3 regions of the Dyella sp. 01N36 genome follow, and region 3 is predicted to be linked to each of the others. Evidence: predicted binding sites of a transcription regulator. Region 3 holds the regulator's gene; each other region holds the start of a gene.
What was found. The regulator FliA, encoded in region 3, starts transcription of late flagellar genes. The targets are predictions, from matches to a motif close to TAAAGTTTNNCNNNCNNNGGCCGATAA.
Positions count from the first base shown of each region.

Region 1: motA (flagellar motor stator protein MotA) is a predicted target of FliA. The motif match lies at 3,608-3,634, and genes of this name have one in related genera.
Region 2: AC1DMG_RS11505 (methyl-accepting chemotaxis protein) is a predicted target of FliA. The motif match lies at 2,358-2,384, and genes of this name have one in related genera.

Region 1 is NZ_JBFTRY010000046.1:1,933-8,983, reverse strand. It holds gene AC1DMG_RS10330 (zinc-dependent alcohol dehydrogenase family protein) at 1-681, opposite strand, end outside; gene AC1DMG_RS10325 (LysR family transcriptional regulator) at 804-1,658, shown strand; gene motB (flagellar motor protein MotB) at 1,671-2,699, opposite strand; gene motA (flagellar motor stator protein MotA) at 2,696-3,565, opposite strand; gene AC1DMG_RS10310 (cytochrome P460 family protein) at 3,913-4,479, shown strand; gene AC1DMG_RS10305 (hypothetical protein) at 4,580-4,930, opposite strand; gene AC1DMG_RS10300 (alpha/beta fold hydrolase) at 5,154-6,206, shown strand; gene AC1DMG_RS10295 (bleomycin resistance protein) at 6,228-6,593, shown strand; gene AC1DMG_RS10290 (transporter) at 6,679-7,051, opposite strand, start outside.
Region 2 is NZ_JBFTRY010000058.1:2,065-5,636, forward strand. It holds gene AC1DMG_RS11495 (ATP-binding cassette domain-containing protein) at 1-1,495, shown strand, start outside; gene upp (uracil phosphoribosyltransferase) at 1,527-2,168, shown strand; gene AC1DMG_RS11505 (methyl-accepting chemotaxis protein) at 2,416-3,572, shown strand, end outside.
Region 3 is NZ_JBFTRY010000004.1:40,206-44,396, forward strand. It holds gene flhF (flagellar biosynthesis protein FlhF) at 1-241, shown strand, start outside; gene AC1DMG_RS01950 (nucleotide-binding protein) at 238-1,179, shown strand; gene AC1DMG_RS01955 (RNA polymerase sigma factor FliA) at 1,181-1,954, shown strand; gene cheY (chemotaxis response regulator CheY) at 2,112-2,519, shown strand; gene AC1DMG_RS01965 (protein phosphatase CheZ) at 2,516-3,157, shown strand; gene AC1DMG_RS01970 (chemotaxis protein CheA) at 3,161-4,191, shown strand, end outside.

The sequences.
Region 1 (7,051 bases), on a different contig from region 3:
CAGCCCCTCGCCGCCCACGGTGTCGTAGACCAGGTCAAAACCGCGGCCCTGGGCATGCTCGGCCACGTAGCGCTCCACCGGCGTGCCGCGTTCGATGGGCGTCGCCCCCCAGACGCGGATCTGCGCGGCCTTCGACGCCGAGTCAACGGCGGCCACTGTCGCACCGAATGCGCGCGCCAGCTGGATGACGGCATGGCCCACGCCGCCGGCGCCCTGCACGAGCACATGCTGCCCTGCTTTCAGCTGGGCGCGATCGATCAGACCTTCCCATGCGGTGATGAAGGCCAACGGCAAGGACGCCGCCTCGCGCATGGTGAAGTGGGCCGGCTTAGGCGCCAGCAGGCGCGCATCCACCGCGGCGTACTCGGCCAGCGAACCCTGCACGCCGCCCACGCCTCCCGTCATGCCATAGACCTCCTCGCCTGCGCGAAACGCGCTGACGCCCGGCCCGACACTCTCCACCACGCCCGCCATGTCGATTCCAAGGATCGCCGGCAGCGGGTGCCGCGCGTGCTCGGCCTTGCCGTCGCGGATCTTCAGGTCCAGCGGATTGACCGCACTGGCCAGGATACGCACCAACACCTGCCCCTCGCCGGGATTGGGCCGCGCGATGGCCGTGCGGCGGAAGGTTGGGCCGTGCTGCTCCAGCACAGCGGCCTGCATGGACGGGTTTGCATTCATGGCCAAGGCCTCTCGTTCGGATGCGTCCAAGCTACGCCAGTCCAAATTGCATGAAAACTAAATAAATCGCATGCTATCCATGCAACTTTGCATGGCACACTCAACGGGCGGGGAACACGACGATGGAGTGGAGCGACCTGCGCATTTTCCTCGCGATCGCCCGCGAGGGCACGTTGGGCGCCGCGGCGCGCACGCTGGGACAAACCCAGCCCACCATGGGCCGGCGCTTGCGCGCCCTGGAAGCGGCGATCGGCCAGACCCTGTTCCAGCGGACCAGCGATGGTTTTGTACTCACCGAGGAAGGCCTACTGGTATGCCGGCACGCCGAGCGCATGGAACAGGAAGTACTCAGTTTCCAGCGCGAACTGGCCGGCCAGCAGCAGGAGCTCGATGGCCTGCTGCGCATCACGTCTTCCGATTGGTTCGGCGCCCAGGTGTTGGCGCCCGTACTCGCCGAGTTCGCGCAGCAACATCCGCGCGTCACGGTGGAACTGCTCACGGACACCCGCCAGCTCAGCCTGGCGCGCCGCGAAGCGGATCTCGCCTTTCGCATCAAGCCATTCGACGAGCCCGACGTGGTCTCGCGAAAACTGTTGCGCATGCACTATGGCGTCTATCTGCACAAAGGCGCGCGCAAACCGAAAGTCGGCGACGGCAAGGGCGCATCTCTGATCACCATGGACCAGGCGTTCGGCGAGCTGCCCGACGTGAGCTGGCTGCGCGCACAGTTTCCCAACGCCAGCGTCGCCTTCCGCAGCAACGCCCGCGACGTGCACGCACGCCTGTGTGCCAGCGGCGCCGGCCTGGCGGTGTTGCCGCGGCCGCTGGGCGATGCCACGCCAGGCATCGAACGCCTGCCGATGAAAGAAGAACCACCCACGCGCGATACCTGGATCGGCTATCACCGCGATCTGCGGCGACTGGCACGATTGCGCGCCCTGCTCGATCTGGTCATCGATCGGCTGGCCAGCGATTAAGCCGGGCACGCCTCACGGCGAGTCGGCGTGAACCTCTGCAGCAGCACCTGCGTTGCCACCGGCGGCGCCCGTTCCCGATACGGCAATGATGGCCGGTTTCGCCGGCACGATGGATGCCATCGCGGGCAGCAACGCAGGCGCGTTGTGTTCGACGCCAGCGCTTTCCTGCGACAGCGAGGCGGCCTCCGCCTGCCGATTCATCACGATGATGCTGATGCGACGGTTGATCGGGTCGCCGGGGTTCACGCGATCGAATGGCACCGAGGCGGCCAGTCCGACCACGCGTGCGATTTTTTCTTCGCTGAGGCCGCCGGAGAGCAAGGCGCGCCGCGCCGCGTTGGCGCGATCGGCGGACAACTCCCAGTTGCTGTATTGATGATCGCTGCTGTACGGGGCGTCGTCGGTGTGACCGGAGAGGCTGATGCGATTGGGCACGCGATTGATGAAGCCGGCGAGCTCCTGCAGGATCGTCGTGGTGTAGGGCCGCAGTTGTGCGCTGCCCAGGTCGAACATCGGGCGATTCTGCTTGTCCACAATTTGCACGCGCAGACCTTCAGGCGTGATGTCGAGCAGCAACTGATCCTTGAACGGCGCCAGCGCCTGGCTCTTCTCGATCGCCGCCTCCAGCTGCTGCATCAACTCTTCCAGCCGCGCGCGTTCCTGCTTGCGCGCTTCCTTTTCGATTTCTTTGGGATCGGCGCTCGCCGCCGCTGCGCCCTGGCGATCCTTGCCTGGCCCATGCGGCAAATCCAGCGCACCACCGGCCTTGATCATGCTGGTGCTGGCGCCGCCCGGCCCCATCTGGCCCGGCGGGGCCATGGTGGCCGTGCCCTGCAGCATGCTGGGGTTCTTGAAGTATTCGGAGATGGCCGCGCGCTGCTCGCGCGTGCCCGCGCCGATCAGCCACATGACCAGAAAGAACGCCATCATCGCGGTGACAAAGTCGGCATAGGCGACCTTCCAGGCGCCACCATGATGGCCATGCCCGTGCCGCTTTTTGCGGCGTATGACGATCAGCGGTGGTTCGCCCTGCTCGCTCACGTGGCCGCCTTGGCGCGCGGCGACTTGAGATGTTCCTCCAGATCCTGGAAGCGCGGCCGGGTGTTGGTCGCCAGCGACTTGCGCGCAAACTCCACCGCCACCTTGGGGTTGTAGCCGCGCAGATTCGCCAGCAGTGCAATCTTCACGCACTCGAAGGCGCGGCCATCCTCCTGCACCCGGTTTTCCATCGCTGCGCCCAACGGGCCGATGAAGCCGTAGCAGAGCAGGATGCCAAGAAAGGTGCCGACCAGCGCGCCGGCGATATGCATGCCGATGCGCGAGGTGTCGCCATCGAGCTGTCCCATGGTGGTGACGATGCCCAGCACCGCCGCCACGATGCCAAAGCCGGGCAACGCATCGGCGAGCTTGGTCACCGCCAGCGCAGGCGCCACCGCTTCGTGATGATGGGTTTCCAGCTCCACTTCCAGCAATTGTTCGAGCTCATGCGGATTCATGCTGCCGCCCACCATCAGGCGCAGGCAATCGGTGGTGAACTCGATCAGGTGATGCTCGCGCTGCAGGCGCGGATAGGCGGAAAACAGCGGGCTCGCTTGCGGATCCTCGATGTGCTCCTCCACGCCGAGCAAGCCTTCTTTGCGGATCAGGCTGAACAGCTCGTAGAGCATCGACAGCAGATCCACATAGTCCTGCTTGTTGTACTTGGGCCCTTTCAGCAGCCCGCCCACATCACGCAATGCGGCCTTGACCACCTTGGACGAATTGGCCGAAAGAAACGCACCCAGCGCGCCGCCGCCGATGATCAGCAGCTCATACGGTTGCCATAAGGCAAGGATCTGGCCGTGCGACAGCACAAAGCCGCCGAGCACGCACGCGAGCACCACTACTGCACCGACCAGTACCAACATTTTCGCTCCGGGATACGGAGCCAATCACTCCGCGCTCACGTTTTATCGGCGCAGCTCCACGGAAGTTTAGAAAACGCTTTCATCCCATCGCCGCCCATGGGCGGTCTTCACGTCGACTTCCGCCTGCGCGCCCACCATGGCGAAACCTGGGCCACCGCGGATGGCCCTTGTGAAGTCGGCGTCGAGCAGACGCAGGGGCGTTTCGAAGATGAAACATGCTCAGGCCTCGATGCCAGGCATCGACACCTTCGTCTGATGGATTTACGCATCGCGATGATTTGTGATCCTGCCGATGAACTGACGTCCGCAGACCACGCGCGTCCACGACAACCATGCGAGGAGTAGCCATGAAGCGCACAAGCAAGCTCGCCATTGCGACCACCGCCGTCATGCTGGTGGTATTGGGTGGATCGGCCCTGTATGCGCAGGACAAGGCCAAAGCCGGCGTCAGCATCAAAGACAAGTACTCGCTCGTGTCGCCCAGCGGTGTCGCCTTCGCCGACTTCAAGGGCTATGAAGACTGGTCCGTGGTCTCCTCCGCACGTACCGACGAAGTGCTCAAGGTGATCGTCGCCAACCCGATCATGATCCAGGCCTACAAATCGGGCATCCCCGGCAATGGCAAACCCTTCCCCGAGGGTTCCAAGATCGCCAAGCTGCAGTGGAAGTTCAAGAAGAGCACCGAAGCCCCGTTTGCCGTGGACGTGCCAGACGTCTTCACCCAGGCTTTCGTCATCGAGAAAGACAGCAAGCGATTCCCCAAGAGCGCCGGCTGGGGCTATGCGCTGTTCGATTTCGACGCAACCACCAGCACCTTCACAGCCGACCCCACCGGTGTCTCCGATTGCGGCCACACCTGCCACGTAAAAGTGTCCGCCAAGGATCACATCTTCCATCCGTATCAGATGCGTTGAATCGCACCGGGGGCAGATAGAACCATGCAGCGCGCGTTGATGCGCGCTGCTAGGGTCACGCCATCGATTCCCCGAGCCTTCCTCAAACGGAAAGCGCCGCTTACGCTCGAAACGACCCACGCAACGCTTCGCGCATATATCGGACAAACGACGTTGTCTTGCGCAGCACGGCGCCTAGTGGATCATCAGACACGTAGGCTGTCCGAAAGAACTCCAGCAACGGGTCGCGCGAGATCACCAGCGCGACAATCAACTGCATTTCCAGCAGCGCGAGAAAAACGTCGATGCCAACGGAGTCGATACAGATCGCCGTGGGTACGGCTTCGGGGTGGCATAGGAGGGCCAACACCACGGCGGTAGTCGCCACGCCAATCAGCCATTTCCCTAGATCTTTGCGCCACTCGGCGGCCAGCGCTTCCGGGGTAAACCACGGCGGATCCAGCCAGGCCATATCCCTTCCCTGTTGGCAGCTAAGCGTGGGGCAAACGGCCCTCTCCCAGCGCCAGCATGGAGGCACTCGGCCGGCTACAAAAGGGGGCCGGGTCGTTTTGTATCCCAATGTATCGACAGGCTTGTCTGGTACACGAACTTTCAATTCCCCCGCGCCTCCACACAGAGCAGACACAGGGACATGGTCTTCTATGTGGGCACACCAACCCGCAGGGAGATGTTTCATGTCGGATCAGATCAATCAGCAGCGCCGGACCTTCCTGGGAGCAACGGCCATGGGACTTGCGATCGCCCCATTCGGCCTCGCGTCGCTCGCCAGTGCGCAGACGGCCAAACCGGCTGACACCACGGTCAAGCACAGCGTCACGGGCGGCCACACATCATTCAAGCCGCTGAAGCGCGTGAAGGCCGGCGTACTGGATGTGGCCTATGCGGAAGACGGCCCGGCCAACGGCAAGCCCGTGCTGCTCCTGCATGGCTGGCCATATGACATCTACAGCTTTGTCGATGTGGCGCCCATCCTCGCTGCCGCTGGTTATCGCGTGATCGTTCCCTACCTGCGCGGCTACGGTGACACGCATTTTCTCTCGGCGGACACCAAGCGCAATGGCCAGCAGGCCGCACTCGCCGTCGATGCCATCGCGCTGCTGGATGCGCTCAAGATCGACCAGGCCGTCGTCGCCGGTTTTGACTGGGGCGCCCGCACGGCGGACATCCTGGCTGCGCTGTGGCCGGCGCGCTGCAAGGCGCTGGTATCGGTCAGCGGTTATCTGATCGGCAGCCAGGAACTCAACCGCGCGCCGCTGCCGCCCAAGGCCGAGCTGCAGTGGTGGTATCAGTACTACTTCGCCACCGAGCGCGGCGAAGCCGGCTACGCCAAGTACACGCACGATTTCGCCCGCCTCATCTGGCAACAGGCATCGCCGCAATGGGCGTTCGACGATGCGACTTTCGCGCGCTCGGCCACGGCGTTCGACAATCCCGACCAGGTGGCCGTGGCCATCCACAACTACCGCTGGCGTCTGGGCCTGGCCGAAGGTGAGGCGCAGTATGACGCGGTGGAAAAGAAACTCGCCGCGCTGCCCACCATCGGCGTGCCGACGATCACGCTGGAAGGCGACGCCAACGGCGCACCGCACCCTGACCCGAGCGCGTACGCCAAGAAGTTCACAGGCAAGTACGAGCACCGCCTAGTCACCGGCGGTATCGGCCACAACCTGCCACAGGAAGCACCCGAAGCATTCGCCAAGGCCGTGATCGACGCCGATCATCTGTAAGCCATCGCCAAGGAGCGAGCCATGCCTGAGATCATCGCGTCCACCTTCGTGCTGGCCGTCAACGATCTGGAGATATCGCGACGTTTCTACATCGACAAGCTGGGCTTCGAAGAAAGCCTGCGCGTCGATGGCTGGTCCTTCCTGCAACGCGGCGCCTGCCGCCTGCGCATCGGCGATTGCCCGGACGCACAACCTATCTCGCAGTGCCAGGATCACTCCTGGTTTGCCTATCTGCACGTGAGCGATGCCACCGCCCTTTATCGGGAAGTGCTGTCGAAGCACGTGCCGATCTGGCATGCGCTGGACGACAAGCCATGGGGCATGCGCGAGTTCGCTATCGTGACGCCCGATGGTCACCGCATCGTATTCGGTGAACCAGTTCGCTGAGTGCTCGCACGCTAAGCGACAGCGCGGCGGCCGGCTGGATCGCATTCATCCCATGAGGATCTCGCCGCTCTGGTTGTCAGTCGGCTTACTGCGGAAACAGCAAGGTCACTACTGCGCGATAACCCCAGCCGTGCGGACTGGCGGCGCTGCTGGCCACCCAGTAGCGCACGCCGCCGGTAAAGCTCACCGGCAGCCTGCCCATCCTGGTCAGCTTGGCCACCGTGAAGTTCAGCGGCACCGCGGCTTGATGCGCGTGCCAGTCATAGGTGGACTCGGCATTTACGCCGTAGGTCCAGGCGGTAGGCGTGGTGTAGGACAGGAACGGCTGGAAGAACAGGCTGCTCAACGGAGCGCGGTCGCGATTGTTTTTCACACTGGCAATCGACCAGATCTGGTTGGTCAAAAAGCCGTATGTGAAACCTTTGGACTGCTTGAGCAGCACCAGCGTGGGTCCAAGT
Region 2 (3,572 bases), on a different contig from region 3:
ACTGGTCGGACGCAATGGCAGCGGCAAGTCTCTGCTCGGTCAGATCCTTGCTGGCCGGATCGAACCCACCCACGGCCAGGTCGCGCGCACCGTCGAGCTCGCCTATCTACCGCAACGCTGGTCGGCGTTCGGCGGCAGCATCGCTGCGGCATTGGGCGTGGAGCACAAACTCGATGCGCTGCGCCGGATCGAGGCAGGCAGCGTTGATCCTGCGGATTTCCAGGCGCTTGCCGACGACTGGACCGTGTACGAACGGGCTAGTCGATGGCTGGAACAGGCCGCGCTACCGAGCGATCTGGCACGGCCATGGGAGAGCCTCAGCGGCGGCGAACGCGTGCGCCTGCAGCTCACGCAGTTGTTCGAACACGACCAGCATTTCCTGATACTCGATGAGCCCGGCAATCACCTGGATCGTCGCGGCCGGCATTGGTTGCGCGAAAAGCTGACGGCACACGCGGGCGGCTATCTGCTGATCAGCCACGACCGCGCACTACTGGCCGACGTGGAAAGCATCGACGAACTCTCACCGCAAGGCTTGCGTCGCTATGGCGGCGACTACGCCGCCTATGCCGCGCGACGCGATGCCGACCAACAGGCGGCCGGGCGGCAACTGGATCAGGCGCGACGCGAGCAGAAGATGCTCGAGCGCAAACAGCACGAAGAGCGGCAACGTCTCGCCAGGCAACAACAGAAAGCCCAGCGCGAACGTGCAAACGCGAACATGCCCACCATCCTGCTGGATCGGCGCAAGCAGCGCTCGGAAGACACCGGTGCCCGCCTGCTCACCGCGCAGCGTTTGCAACAAGCCAGGCAACACGAACAACTCTCCGAGGCCCGTGCTCGCGTGGACGTGCATCGCGCCCAGCGTTTCGACCTGGGTGAGCATGCGGCGACGCGTGCATCGTTCCAATTGCACGACTTCATACCGCCCTACGGACATGACCAGCCGATCAATCTGCATCTCGCACCGGGCGAACGCCTTTACCTGCACGGCGACAACGGCAGCGGCAAATCCAGCCTGCTCGCCGCCATCGCCGGGCGTTTACCCCCACGCGGCGGACAACTCCGGCGTGGTGAACGCTTGCTGCTGATCGACCAGCACTACAGCTTGCTGGATGACCAACACAGCGCTCTGGAGAACCTGCGCGAGCTATCGCCCGGCCATGCACCGACGCGCTATCGCGAATATCTCGCAGGCATCGGCCTGCGTGGCGAGCGTGCCGACGTGGCCGCCGGTGCGCTGAGCGGGGGCGAGCGCGTGAAGCTCGCCCTGCTGGCACTCGACAGCGCGCGTGAACCCTATGACCTTTTGCTGCTCGACGAGCCGGACAGCCATCTGGATCTGGACAGCCGCCAGCTGCTCGAGGAGGCATTGGCGACCTATCGCGGCTCGCTGATCCTGGTCAGCCACGATGCGGAACTGGTCGCGAAGGCGGGTATCGATCGCGAGCTTCGGCTGGACAAACCGCTCGCCCTCATCACGCCGCGTGAGTGACAATTCACCGACTCTGCCGCCAGGTTTGCCCATGAAAATCGTCGAAGTCCATCACCCCCTGATCCAGCACAAGCTCGGCCTGATGCGCCGCGCCGGCATCAGCACCAAGGAATTTCGCGAGCTGGCCTCGGAAGTGGCTTCGCTGTTGACCTACGAAGCCACCAAGGATCTGGAAACCGTCGAGCAGCGCATCGAAGGCTGGGCCGGTCCGCTCACCGTGCATCAGATCAAGGGCAAGAAGGTCACCATCGTGCCGATCCTGCGTGCGGGCCTGGGCATGCTGCCCGGCGTGCTCGACATGATTCCCGCAGCCAAGGTGAGCGTGGTCGGCCTGCAGCGCAACGAGGAGACGCTCGAGCCCATCACCTATTACGAGAAGCTCACCGGCCGCATGGACGAGCGCATCGCGCTGATCGTCGATCCCATGCTGGCCACCGCCGGCACCCTGGTTGCCACGGTGGACATGCTCAAGGCCGCCGGTTGCAAGCGCATCAAGGGACTGTTCCTGGTCGCCGCGCCCGAAGGCCTCAAGCGCATCGAAGCGGCGCATCCGGATGTGGAGATCTACACCGCGTCCATCGACGAGCGGCTCAACGAGCACGGCTACATCCTGCCCGGGCTCGGCGATGCGGGCGACAAGATCTTCGGCACCAAGCAATTGCCCGCCAGCTGAGCATCGGCATCTCACGTTCCGCCAAAACCCCGCCCTCATCGGCGGGGTTTTTCTTTGACTCAAGCATGAGAAGTGCAGCACATAAGTCACGGAGACGACATCTTCCCGTGCCATGATTTCCGCGTCGCCTCGACCCCGCGAGGCAGTCATAACAAGTTGAAGATAAAGCGCTTTTCCTGCATTTTTGGCTAAAGTTACCGCGCGGTGAGCCGACAGCTCTTGCAGTTCCCTCACCCCGGACTTCCCCATGTTCAAGTTCTCCAAGCCGACCACCGGATTGACGCTGCGCCAGCGTCTGCTGTTGCGCCTGCTGGCCATCGTGTCGCTGCTGGCGATCACCTGCGTGGCCGGCATGGTGCAGTTGCATCGCGCGGATACGCGCATCCAGGGTCTGGTCGACGGTTCGCTCAGCCCGGTCGCCGACGTGGGCCGCGTGCAGAACGACTACAACAGCACACTGCAGGTGCTGGTCCATGCCGTGATGTCCCAGTTGCCCTCGGCGGTGGAAGACGCACACACGCGCATCCACGCCGATCGCATCGATGCCGAGCGCCACTGGAAGACGCTGCTGGGCAGCGAACTGGCGCAGGAACAGGCGCAGACGCTCAAGCTCACCACCGCCCATCGCGCCGAAGCCGACCGCATCATCGACGAGACCCTCGCCCTGCTCGATGCCGGTCAGTTCGATATCGGCGGCCTCAAGCTCACCACCGAAGTGCAGCCGGCCTATGAGCCGCTGCAGAGCGACTTCGCCAACCTGTTCCAGTCCGCGCTGGCCAAGGGCAACCAGCAGGTGGCCATGCAGCGCGCGGCGGACCGCGACGGTATGGTGCTCTTGCTGGTGCTGCTGGGCGTGGCGCTCGCCGTCACCATCCTGATGGATGGCGCGCTGATGCGCTCACTCATGCAACGCCTCAAACGCGCCACGCAGGTGGCCGAACGCATCGCCGCCGGCACGCTGGGCGAGGCAATCGACGTCGGCTCCAACGACGAGCTGGGCAAACTGCTGGGCGCGCTCGCCTCCATGGATACCCAGCTCACCCAGGTGCTGACCGAAGTACGCGTCGGTGCCGAATCGGTGGGCGAACGCGCGCGTCGGCTTGCCTTGGACAACGAAGCGCTGAGCTCGCGCACGCAGGCGCAAGCGGCCAGCCTGGAGCAGACAAGCACCTCGATGACCCATATGGCGGACACCGCGACGCTGGGCGCGGGCCACGCTGACGGCGCGGCTGCGGCGGCACGCGATGCACTGGAGCACGCCGAGCATGGCCGCCAGGTGGCAGACGAAGCCATCGATTCGATGCTCGCCATCGAAAAGGCCAGCCGCGATATCGCGGAGATCGTCGACCTGGTCGACAGCATTGCGTTCCAGACCAACCTGCTCTCGCTCAACGCAGCCATCGA
Region 3 (4,191 bases):
GCACGCCTGCATTCTCACCAAACTCGACGAGGCCCCGAGCCTCGGCGGCGCGCTGTCGGTGCTGATCCGTCACCGACTCGCGCTCGACTACGTCACCGATGGACAGCGCGTGCCCGAAGACATCGCCACAGCCGATGCGCGGGTGCTGGTGTGCCGTGCCGCGCAAGTGCTCAAGGGCACGGCGCCGGCCGATGACGTGGTGATGGCGGATCGCTTCGGACTAGCGGTGGCAAGTGCATGAGCGGTGTCTTTGCAATGAACCAGGCGATGGGGTTGGAAAGCATGCTGCGTGCGCTGACCGAACGACATAGCCGACAGGCGCCGGTCCAGGACCAGGCGTATGGATTGAGCGGCTCTGCGCCGCGCAAGCGTTGCCGCGCCATCGCGGTGGCCGGCGGCAAGGGCGGCGTGGGCAAGACCACGGTATCGGTGAACCTGGGCATGGCGCTCGCCGTGCAGGGTCACCAGGTGATCCTGCTCGATGCGGACATGAGCCTGGCCAATATCGACGTGCTGCTCGGCCTCACGCCCACGCGTCATATCGGCCACCTGCTCGACGGCGTCTGCTCGATCGAGGATCTGCTGATGACCGCGCCGCACGGCCTCAAAGTGGTGCCGGCCGGTTCGGGCACGCGTCGACTGGCGCAGCTGGGGGCGGGCGAGCACGCGGCGGTGATCCGCGCGTTTGACGATCTGGTGACACCGCCGGACTACCTGGTGGTGGATACCGCCGCAGGACTTTCCGACAACGTGGCGATGTTCGCCGCCGCCGCCGATGACGTGGTGGTGGTGGTGTGCGACGAACCAGCTTCGCTCACCGATGCGTATGCCTTGCTCAAGGTACTCAGCCGCGATTTTGGCGTGCGCCGCTTCCGCATGGTGGCGAACATGGTGCGCAACCTGGGCGAAGCCAGGCAGCTGCATCAGAAACTCGCACGAGTTTGCGATCGCTTCCTCGATGTGGCGCTGGAATTCATGGGCCATGTCCCGCATGACGAACGACTCAAGCAGGCCATCCGTCGCCAGAGCGCGGTGGTGGACCTGTGGCCGTCGAGCCGGTCGGGATTGGCATTCAAGCAATTGGCGGGTGCGGTCGATACATGGGGTGAACCCGAGCGACTGGGCCTGGATCGCATCGCCTTTTTCAGCAGGCAGGCCGCAGTAGCAACGGGGTGGTGACATGAGTGTGGCTTCCGAATATCTGCAGCTGACGCGGCAGAGTGCCGACGAACTGGTTCGCCAGCACGCTCCCTTGGTGCGAAGGATCGCCTATCACCTGATGGGTCGATTGCCGCCCAGCGTGGACGTGAGCGACCTGATTCAGGCCGGCATGATCGGTTTGCTGGAGGCCGCGCGCAATTTCACCACCGGCAAGAATGCGAGCTTCGAAACGTTTGCGGGTATCCGCATCCGTGGCGCGATGCTCGACGAATTGCGGCGCACCGACTGGACCCCACGGTCGGTGCATCGAAAAGTACGCGAAATGGCGGAGGTTGTTCGTCAGATTGAAATCGAAACCGGTTCTGATGCCGATGACGCCGAAGTGATGCGGCGACTGGGCATGGGCGCCGAGGAATATCACCAGGTGCTGGCCGACGCGGCGAGTGCACGCCTGCTCAGCCTTTCCGCACCGGATGACGCGGATGGTGGCGCGGCGTTCGACGTGGCCGATGGCGACAGCCTGAGCCCGGCGGACAGTGTCGAGCACGAAGGCATGCGCGAGGCCCTGGTGGAAGCCATCGGCGGCCTGCCCGAACGCGAGCAGCTGGTGATGTCCCTGTACTACGAGGAAGAACTGAACCTCAAGGAGATTGGTGCGGTGCTCGGCGTGACCGAATCGCGCGTGTGCCAGATCCACGGCCAGGCCATCGTGCGCTTGCGAGCGCGGATGAGCGGTTGGCATGAGGGGCAGGAAAGGAAGGCAGGAAAACGTAAAGGGGCGAGGGGCGACTAACAAGGGCGTGAGTCCGGACGGTCGCTGCGCCGTGCAGGGTCGAACCGACGTCCGGTCGTTGCGCCCTCGCAACCCGACGTCCGGTCGTTGCGCCCTCGCAACTGGTCCCTCGTCCCTGTTCAACACAAGTCATATCTACGCGCAGCGGAGAAAGCGTTTGGACAAGAATATGAAGATCCTCGTGGTGGACGACTTCTCCACCATGCGGCGCATCGTTCGCAACCTGCTGGTCGAGCTGGGTTTCAGCAACGGCCTGATCCAGGAGGCCGACGATGGCGAGAACGCCCTGACCATGTTGCGCAACAACGCCTTCGACATGGTCGTGACCGACTGGAACATGCCCAACATGACGGGCATCGACCTGTTGCGCGCGATCCGCGCCGAGCCCTCGCTGAAGGGCATGCCGGTACTCATGGTGACCGCCGAGAACAACCGCGACCAGATCATTGCCGCCGCCCAGGCCGGCGTGAACGGCTACATCGTCAAGCCGTTCACCGCCGCGACCCTGCAGGAAAAGCTGAGCAAGATCTTCGAACGTCTGGCCGCCAGCGGAGCCACCGCATGAACGCACAAGTTTCCCTGATGGCTGGCGAAGCCATGCCGCCTGAATTGCACGACCTGCTCAACAGCGCCGATGGTGCTGCCTTTGAAAAGGCCCTCGACGCGCTGGTGCGCGAGCGCGAACAGCGCGTGTTCCGCGCACTCGGCCTGCTTGCGCGCGACCTGCACGATGCCGTGCGCCGCCTCGGCGGCGACCTCGCGCAGGAAGGCGTGCCGGGCAGCGTCGCCGATGCACGCAAGCACCTGGAAGACGTGCTGGAAATGAGCTCGCAGGCCGCGCATCGCTCGCTCGATTTCGTCGAGCGCATGCGTCCGCAGGCCGACGCGCTGGCCGAGAACGCCGGTGCCGTGATCGATGGCACCACTGAAGGCGAAGTTGCGCATGTGCTGGCGACGCAGTCGCAGGCGTTCGCCCATGCTTGCCGCGATGGCCTCGCCGATTTCGTGGTCGCGCAGTCGTGGCAGGACCTTTCCGGTCAGCGCATCAAGAAGGTGGTGAATTTCATCGGCAGCGTGGAGAACTCGCTGCTGGAACTCGTGAGCCTCACCGGCGCGCTGGCGTCGGGTGAAGCCGCCGCCGGCCCGGTCAAGGTCACCAGCCAGGATGAGGCGGATCGTCTGTTGAGCGAATTCGGTTTCTGATCGATGGATCCCTCGTTCGACAACGAGTTGCGCGACGATTTCCTGGTGGAAGCCGGGGAACTGGTGCAGCGCCTGGGCGATCAGCTGATCGGGCTGGAGGCCTCGCCGCGCGACGCCGAACTGTTGAACGCGGTGTTCCGCGCGTTCCACACGGTGAAGGGCGGCGCGGGCTTTCTTGCGATCGAGCCGATGGTGCAGCTGTGCCATCACGCCGAGGATCTCCTCAACGTGGCGCGCAACGGGCAGTTGCTGCTCGACGCCAGCCGCATGGATGCGCTGCTTGAAGCGTTGGATCTGCTCAACGACATGATGGCGGCGCTGGCCGGCGGCACGGGGATGGCGATGCCGCCCGCTGGCCTGCTGCAACGCCTGATGCCGGGCAAGGCCGCTGCACCGGCGCCCAAGCCGGTGGCCGCGCCGGTAGCGCCGCCGCCGAGCGACGGCACGATCGACGATTCCGAATTCGAGGCCTTGCTCGATAGCCTCTATGGGAGCAGCGGCGCACCGGGTGCGCCCGCGGCGGTGGCCGAATCGGGCAGCATTTCCGACGACGAATTCGAAGCCTTGCTGGACAACCTGCATGGCAAGGGCGGCCAGCCTGGCGCGACGACGAACGCGGCCGTCGCATCGTCAACCGCAGGCACGATCTCGGACGACGAGTTCGAATCGCTGCTCGACAATCTTCACGGCAAGGGCGGACTACCGGGCGCGAGCGCGCCGGCATCCGCTCCTGCCCCCGCACCTGCTCCTGCCGCCGCACCGGCTAAGCAGGCGGCGCCGGCGCCCGAAAACACCGTGCGCGTGGACACCGCCCGCCTCGATGCCCTGGTGCACCGCGCCGGTGAGCTGGTGCTGGTGCGCAACCGACTGCTGAGCCTGGCGGCCAAGACCGGCGATGAAACGCTCGAGCTGGCCGCCACCGAACTCGATCGCGTGGCCGATGCCTTGCAGAACGCCGTGCTCGGCATGCGCTTGCAGCCGGTGGGCCGCTTGTTCCAGCGCTTTCCGCGCATCGTGCGCGATCTTTCGCGCCA